Regions from separate parts of the Anaerostipes rhamnosivorans genome, predicted to be linked through region 1. Evidence: a T-box and tRNA genes for the amino acid it is inferred to sense, from the RefSeq annotation. Region 1 holds a T-box; the other holds one or more tRNA genes.
The links. A T-box is a leader RNA that pairs with one kind of tRNA and senses whether it is charged. The one in region 1 lies ahead of pheS (phenylalanine--tRNA ligase subunit alpha), so its partner is inferred to be a tRNA-Phe.
Positions count from the first base shown of each region.

Region 1 (4,427 bases):
GTCCTTATATGAAGCTGTAACCAGAATCCTGCCTGTGTTTTATCTCCCTAAATATTTCTTTAAGATCTTTTTTATGCAGGGGGAAGCTGGGACGGGGAAGAAGTTTTTCTTAGAAGAAATGTTAAACCGTGCAAAAACGTTGGGATTGGCTGCCCGGGAATCATCGGTTTATTATATTGAATTCAGCGATATCTACGTCAATCTAAGGCAGAGCATAGAGATGATGGAAAAGGATCATAATATTTTTATCCTGGCAATCGAGTTTGTTCAAAAAAACGTAGACTTTGAAATCTTAAGCGGTTTTGTACATTCTCTTGAAATTCAATATAAAAATAAAAAAGACGCGCCGATGATCGCCTTTATTGGGGCATCAGAATTACAGTCGGACCTGCTTCATTCCATCAGTCCTGTCATCCTGAACTTTCCTTCCGCAAAAGACCGTCCGCAAACAGAGTTGATTTCGATTCTATTGAGTATGATCCAAAAAGAGAGCAACCGTTTAGATAAAACAATGTTGGTATCTTCCCAATTCATTCAGCTGGTTTTACATAAGTGCAGCAACCTGCATCAATTAGAAAATGAGATTTTATATACAATTTCAAGGATTCTCTATACATCAAGTACTGCAGGCAAAAACAATGAACTTATGTTAGATGCATCGGTCCTGCTTGATAATGAAAGGGATGATTTTATAAAATCCATTCCTGAACTAAAGGCAGAAATCCCTGACAAGATACAGATCAGACCAAACGGAGAAATTGATTTTAATAAATTGTTTCTTAACTCCCATGAGCCTTTAGCTGAAACAAAAAATATAGTTTCAGATTATTTTACAAAGCAGCTGCTGATCTGTTCCAGGGTGACTGGCGTTGTATCTGAGAACAGTTATTCCGGCGATAGGCTTATTTCGGGCATCACAAAGGCATTCAATAAAAGTGTATTCTGCCAGGACCCATTTTTAAAAGAAAAAGTGGAACATATGATCCTATCTGTATTCCGGAAAGATAAAAGTCTGGATATTGTGAAGGAAACCTCTTCTATGGATATTCAAACACCGCAGATGAAATCACTGTTCAACAATCTGCTTCAATTAGCACAGACAAACCACTGCAAACTGTCAAAAACCCAAGAAAAAATGATTCAATCTATACTGACATATGCCCACTTCATCATGAGTGATATCCATATACCTGTGATTATTACCTCCAAATATCATTTGCTGGCAAGCAATTACGCAAATATCTTCAATTTATTTTTTGACCGGAGAATCATACATACCTTTCCTGCTGTTTTATCCGGAAAAAGAAATGAGACACGAACGAACCTTGAGAACTTATATGAATTTGCGGTCAGTATTAATCGGGGGCAGGGGGTCCTGATCTTATCAGACGCAGATATGAAACAAACCATTACCAATTACTTTTTTCCTAAGACGAAGGTATTGTCTTATAATGTCCAGTTTCATTCCTTTATTCTGGTGAAAGAGATTTTAAGGCTGTCTGTGAAGAAAAATGCCAGCATTATTTCCATCATCCCAAATCTGTTAATAAGCCAGAATGATGAGATAAAGATATTAAAAGATAACCAGTTAAAGAGTTATACTTTAAGATCCGCGGATAAACATCTCTTGTTTGCGTCCAAGCTTACCCCCGGAATCAATACGTTTACAACGAATGAACTGTTTTTCCGTGCTCTGAGAGCAATTGCAAAGAAGCTTAATATTAAGTTAAATAACAGCCTGATCTTAGAATTCCTTTTTCATGCAAATTGTATCTTATTTCAGAAGAAACATGATTTTGATTTTTCCAAAAATGTCATGGATCACATGGATATTGATTATGCTGTCTTAGAGGTCATCCAGCAGAAGATACAGAAGCTGTCCTCGCCTGATTTTCATGTATCGGCATTTACCATGAAGGATTATCAGATTTTGTATGAGGCTGTTTTCCACAGTGCGCTGCAGGGCTGATGGGGAGATAAAGAATCGGTTTTCCGTCTTGACATTCCGCTTTTGTGTGATAAAATAAGGAATGATAAAGACAGAGAAGGTGCACAGTAAGGAAGTCTTTCCCGAATTTCACACCGGAGTCGTATCCCTGAAAGACCAGTAGGGGATAACGCCGCCTGCACGTTACGCAGGATACTAAGAGCCAGGTTGTTTTTGTACCTGGAATTAGGGTGGTACCGCGAGATGATTCCCGTCCCTTATATATAAGGGATGGGATTTTTTTAATTCCATAAAACAAGGAGAAGTGATTATGAAGGAGAAACTTGAGGCGATTAAAAAAGAAGCCTTGGAGAAGATCAACACAGCAGATGCCATGGACGCTCTGAATGATATCAGGGTAGCGGTTCTAGGCAAAAAGGGAGAATTGACCCAGGTATTAAAGGGCATGAAGGATGTTGCCAAAGAAGAACGTCCTATCGTAGGACAAATGGTCAACGATACACGTGCCGTCATCGAACAGGCACTGGAGCAGGAAATGTCTGTTCTTAAGAAAAAGATCATGGAAGAAAAGCTCAAAAAGGAAGTCATTGACGTAACGCTTCCGGGAAAGGTGCATGAAAAGGGCCACCGCCATCCGAACCAGATTGCCTTGGAAGACCTGGAGAGGGTATTTATCGGAATGGGCTATGAGGTTGTGGAAGGCCCCGAGGTGGAATACGATAAGTATAACTTTGAGATGCTTAATATCCCGGAGAATCATCCGGCGAAGGATGAACAGGATACCTTCTTTATCTCAAAAGATATCTTATTGAGAACACAGACATCACCGGTACAGGCCCGTGTGATGGAGACTGGTAAAATGCCAATCCGTATGATTGCGCCTGGAAGGGTATTCCGCTCAGACGAAGTGGATGCTACCCACTCTCCGTCCTTCCATCAGGTAGAAGGGCTGGTCGTGGACAAAGGAATCACTTTTGCGGATCTGAAAGGGACACTTGAACAGTTTGCCACTGAATTTTTCGGACCGGAGACAAAAGTCAAATTCCGCCCTCATCATTTCCCATTCACAGAGCCAAGCGCGGAGGTGGATATCACCTGCTTTAAGTGTGGAGGAAAGGGCTGCCGTATGTGCAAGGGAAGCGGCTGGATCGAGATCTTAGGCTGTGGTATGGTGCATCCAAATGTGCTCAGGGCATGCGGGATCGACCCAGAGATTTACTCAGGTTTTGCCTTTGGAATCGGTCTGGAACGTGTGGCGCTCCTGAAATATGAGATTGATGATATGCGCCTGCTTTATGAAAATGACAAGAGGTTTTTAAGCCAGTTCTAAAGCGGCAATTTCCGTTCGGCTCTTAGAATGCTTCACTCCAATCATGTAGAAAATGGACGTAATGTCTTCTGGAGAAGGGCCTCTGTCAAAAAAATGTGCTGCTTTACGATAGTTATTTACCACTATTGGAGGAGTGCATTTCAAAAGCGTGACGGAAATAGTGGTAAATAACTTATAATGATTGAAGGAGAATAGAGAATGAATACACCAATTTCATGGATCAAGGCATATGTGCCGGATCTTGACTGTACGATTCAGGAGTATGTGGACAAGATGACACTTTCCGGATCAAATGTGGAATGTTATGAGGAATTAGATAAAAACCTGGAAAAGATCGTGGTAGGAAAAATTCTTTCCGTTGAAAAGCATCCGGATGCAGACAAGCTGATCGTCTGCCAGGTGGATGTGGGAACAGAGACCATCCAGATCGTCACAGGTGCCAGCAATGTATCAGAGGGTGATCTAGTCCCAGTGGTTTTAGTGGGAGGAAGAGTGGCCGGAGGCCACGATGGAAGCCCGAACCCGGAAAATGGCATCAAGATCAAAAAAGGAAAATTAAGAGGTGTGGCATCTTTCGGTATGATGTGTTCAGTGGAAGAACTGGGAACAACCAAAGATATGTATCCGGAGGCACCGGAAGACGGCATTTATATATTTAAGAAGGATGTAAAACCGGGAGATGACGCTGTGGAGGCCATGGGTCTTCGTGACCAGGTAGTGGAATTTGAGATCACCTCAAACCGTGTGGACTGCTTCAGTATGATCGGCATGGCAAGAGAGGTGGCAGCTACATTTCACAAAGAGTTCCATCCGCCGGTAGTAAAAGAGACAGGCAACGATGAGGACGTCAATGACTATATCAAAGTGACCGTAAACGATACAGATCTTTGTCCAAGATATACAGCCAGAGTCGTAAAGAATATCAAGCTTGCACCGTCTCCGGAATGGATGCAGAGAAGGCTTGCGGCCATGGGTATCCGTCCGATCAACAATCTGGTGGACATCACGAACTATGTGATGGAAGAGTATGGACAGCCTATGCATGCCTACGACTTAGATACCATAGCGGGAAATGAGATCATTGTGCGCAGGGCCAAGGACGGTGACAAGTTTACTACCCTGGACGGTGAGGAGAGAAATCTGGACAGC
Region 1 is NZ_CP040058.1:1,287,378-1,291,804, forward strand. It holds gene AR1Y2_RS06340 (transcriptional regulator) at 1-1,969, shown strand, start outside; T-box leader at 2,034-2,209, shown strand; gene pheS (phenylalanine--tRNA ligase subunit alpha) at 2,259-3,278, shown strand; gene pheT (phenylalanine--tRNA ligase subunit beta) at 3,477-4,427, shown strand, end outside.

Region 2 (4,427 bases), 830 kb from region 1:
GAAATACAAGATCAGCTTTGTATCACAGCCGTCGAATAGTGTGTATACCGGAAAAGCCGTTACCAGATCTGTGAGGGTAAAAAGCGGCGCCAGAGTTTTAAAGATCAATAGGGATTTTAGGATAATATATACTTCCAATAAAAACTGTGGCAGAGCCAGGATGGAGGTTTTAGGGAAAGGCATTTATGCGGGTAAGACAGTCCGCTATTTTATGATCATCCCCAAAAAGGCTTCGATTACGAAAATACGGTCAGGGAAAAGAAAAATAAAAGTTTATCTGAAAAAGAGTCCGGGAAAGGCCACGGGATATCAGGTCTGCTGGTCTGCAAATAAAAAATTCTCCAGAACAAGAAAACAATATGCCAGGAAAACAACCTGTCTGCTGAAGGGTTTGAAATCCAGGAGGGATTACTATATAAAAGTGAGAGCATATAAAACAGTACAGGGAAAAAAGTATTTTGGCGCCTACAGCAAAACAAAAAAGGTGAGGATGAGATGAATTCCATAGGTATATTTCTCGTATCAGCGGAAAGTTAATGAAAGTGCTGGGCCGGCTTGATATAATGAAGTAGAGAAAGAGACGGAATAAAGGGGGAATTTTAGATGGCCTTTGGGAAGAGATGGTTTCGAAAGAAAGCGGACAGAATTATTTTTCTGGATATTGACGGTGTGCTGAACTCTATGGATCTGTTTGACAAGATGGAGGAGAAGAAAATAGAACCGTTTATGGGGATTGATGTGGATGAAGATAACCTGAAACATTTAAAGTTTATTGTGGAGCAGACAGGAGCAAAGATCGTGCTGTCTTCCAGCTGGCGCCATGCATGGCACGAAAAGGGGCCGATGATGACAATAGGGAAGGCACTGGATCAGGCCATGGCGTCCTACGGGATGAAGATCATTTCAAAGACAAAACATCTCCACAAAGGGAACCGCTCTCTAGAAGTAATAGACTGGATGCGTGGGAAACACATCCAGTCTTTTGTGATCCTTGATGATACGGATTATGATTGGGTGGAGTACGGACTGGGAGAACACTGGGTCCGCACAGATTTTATGGAAGGCGGATTAAACAGGGAACTGGCGCTGAAAGCCGTCAATATCCTGAATCAGTAAACTACTCCAGAATAATTCCTTCTGTAGAGATGGTGATGACATTGAGAGGAAGGGTTTTTCCGCTCTGTTCCAGGGCAGTGCGGACTGCATATTCCAGGCCTCCGCAGCATGGCACCTCCATTCTTGTGACGGTGATACTCTTTAAGTTGTTTTCCCGGATGATCTGCGTCAGCTTTTCCGAATAGTCCACGGGATCCAGCTTTGGACATCCTACCAGTGTGATCTTTTGTTTCATAAACTGCTCATGAAAGTTTCCATGGGCAAAGGCTGTACAGTCTGCCGCCACCAAGAGATGGGCATTGTTAAAATAAGGTGCGTTTACAGGAACCAGCTGGATCTGGACAGGCCATTGGCGCAGGGCACTCTGGTTGTTTTTTCTCTGGTTTTCAAGAACTGCTTCTTTGTCGTAGTCCGGGGCCTCTCTGTTCTCAAAGGTTATGGCACCCGTTGGGCACATAGGCAGACAGTTGCCGAGACCGTCACAGTAATCGTCGCGGATCAGCTTAGCCTTTCCATCGATCATTTTGATGGCGCCCTCGTGGCAGGCTGAGGCACAGAGACCGCATCCGTTGCATTTTTCTTCATCTATTTTAATTAATTGTCTGATCATCATGAATCCTCCTTGTTTTTATAATCGTATCATACTATAATAAATCCAACTTGTCTGTTGAATAATCAACAAAAAAGAAGGAGTTATAAAAAATTGAAGCATATCTTAGAAAGCTGTCCCTTATTTTCTGGAATCGAAGAAAAAGATCTGGAGGGGATGCTTGGATGTCTTTCCGCCAGAAAAGAAGTCTTTGCCCCCAGGCAGATGATTTATCTGAATGGAGATATCATTGAGGAAGTCGGCATTATCATTGAAGGAGAAGTGCAGATCGTGCGGGACGATTTTGAGGGAAGGAGAGCGATTCTTGCCCATATCGGTCCGGGAGGCGTGTTTGGAGAAGCCTATGGCTGCCTGGCAGGAACGGAGATCCCCATATCGGTTGAGTGCGTCAGGGAGTGCATGGTGCTGTTTTTAAATTATCATAAAGTTTTGACAACCTGTGATGCAAGCTGTGTATTCCATCAGAAACTGATTGAAAATATGGTGACTCTGCTGGCCTCCAAGAATGTTCATCTGAATCAGAAACTGGAGTGCCTGGAAAAGAGGACGACAAGGGAGAAGCTTTTAGCTTATGTAAACCAGGAGAAACAGAGGCAGAAAAGTCTCAGGATCAAGCTGCCATTTTCAAAAAAAGATCTGGCAGATTACCTTTGTGTCGACCGAAGCGGTATGATGGTGGAATTGAAAAAGCTTCAGACCGAAGGGATTTTAACTGTGGAAAAGAGCTGGATAACGATCGGAGATGAACTGTATGTAGATCAGTGACGTGATAACAAAGATGATAAATATTATTAAGGGGGATGCCAGAAGGATCCAGCATTTTATGAAGGTCTATGCGTACGCAAGGGCCATCGGAGAGCATGTAAAAAGATAAAATATTTAAGAAAAAACAGGGATTCATTATCTAGAGATGCTATTTTACGAAAGCTGACAAAAAATTTAAAAAAGTTCTTGATTTGGGCTTTATGTTATGGTAAAGTATAGAAGTCGCAGAAATGAGACATGCCCAGATAGCTCAGTCGGTAGAGCAGAGGACTGAAAATCCTCGTGTCGCTGGTTCGATTCCGGCTCTGGGCATTACAGAGAATGGAAAGACTCTGTCATATACGCGGGTGTAGTTCAATGGTAGAACTCCAGCCTTCCAAGCTGATCACGTGGGTTCGATTCCCATCACCCGCTTAGCAAGCCGTTTTAGAGTTATCTCTAAAAGGGCTTTTTTTCTATCATGGCGGGTTTAAAAAGGAGCGCATTTGTATGGAACTTATAGTGAGACAGTTCAAAAAAGAAGATGTAAAAGAAATGACTGGCATATGGAATCAAGTTGTAGACGAAGCTAATGCGTTTCCCCAGGAAAAGCCGTTTTCTTTTGAGGAGGCGGAAGTATTTTTCAGAGGCCAGTCCCATACGGCAGTGGCAGTGGCAGACGGAAAGGTTGTAGGGCTTTATATCCTTCATCCAAATAACGTAGGCCGGTGCGGACACCTGTCCAACGCCTCCTATGCGGTCAGCAGGAGCGCAAGGGGTCTGCACATTGGGGAACAGCTGGTCAGGAATTGTATGGAAAAGGCAAAGGAGCTGGGGTTTAAGGTGCTGCAGTTTAATGCTGTGGTAGCCACAAATAAAGGCGCGGTCAGGCTGTATGACCGGCTTGGATTTCAAAGGCTGGGTACGGTGCCGGGAGGATACCGGCTGGCGGACGGCAGTTACGAGGACATTATTTTATTTTATATCACACTGTAACATAATAAAAGAAACCATAGATGAAAAGGATTTATAAAGGAGAAGCTCATGGATTACAATGAATTGGCGTTAAAGATGCACGAAGAGAACAGAGGAAAAGTGGCAGTTAGGTCAAAGGTGACAGTGGAGACGAGAGAAGATCTGAGTACAGCCTATACTCCCGGGGTGGCAGAGCCGTGCCGCAAGATCAGGGACTGCAAAGAGGAAGTATACCGTTACACCGCAAAAGGGAATCTGGTCGCCGTTGTATCGGACGGAACAGCGGTTCTCGGTCTCGGAGATATCGGACCGGAGGCAGCGATGCCCGTGATGGAAGGGAAAGCAATCTTATTTAAAGAGTTTGCGGACATCGACGCATTTCCCATCTGTCTGGACACAAAGGATACAGAGGAGATCATTAAGACGGTGAAATATCTGGCACCTACCTTTGGGGGAATCAACCTGGAGGATATCTCTGCCCCGAGATGCTTCGAGATCGAGCGCAGGCTGAAAGAGGAACTGGATATCCCGGTGTTTCATGACGACCAGCACGGCACAGCCATCGTGGTAGCGGCGGGGCTGATCAATGCGCTGAAGTTTGTGGGAAAGAAAATGGAAGATGCGAAAGTTGTCATAAACGGAGCCGGATCTGCCGGAATCTCCATTTGTAAGCTTCTGCTCCAGTTTGGGGTAAAGGATGCCGTGCTGGTTGACCAGAAGGGTGCCCTTTGTCCGGGAGAGGCGTGGATGAACGACGCTCAGAAGGAGATGGCAGAAAAAACAAATAAGGACAGGCAGACCGGGGATCTTGCTGAGATCATGAAAGGAAAAGATGTTTTTATCGGTGTGTCTGCCCCGAATATTGTCACTTCCGATATGGTGGCATCCATGGTGCAGGATCCTGTTGTATTTGCAATGGCAAATCCAGTACCTGAGATCATGCCGGAGGAGGCAAAGAAGGGCGGCGCCAAGGTTGTGGCCA
Region 2 is NZ_CP040058.1:455,083-459,509, forward strand. It holds gene AR1Y2_RS02275 (leucine-rich repeat protein) at 1-499, shown strand, start outside; gene AR1Y2_RS02280 (HAD domain-containing protein) at 604-1,116, shown strand; gene AR1Y2_RS02285 (ATP-binding protein) at 1,118-1,726, opposite strand; gene AR1Y2_RS02290 (Crp/Fnr family transcriptional regulator) at 1,820-2,491, shown strand; tRNA gene AR1Y2_RS02295 (tRNA-Phe) at 2,731-2,803, shown strand; tRNA gene AR1Y2_RS02300 (tRNA-Gly) at 2,835-2,905, shown strand; gene AR1Y2_RS02305 (GNAT family N-acetyltransferase) at 2,981-3,466, shown strand; gene AR1Y2_RS02310 (NAD(P)-dependent malic enzyme) at 3,515-4,427, shown strand, end outside.
Region 2: it encodes a tRNA-Phe, which carries the amino acid that the T-box ahead of pheS (phenylalanine--tRNA ligase subunit alpha) is inferred to sense. The anticodon was not compared.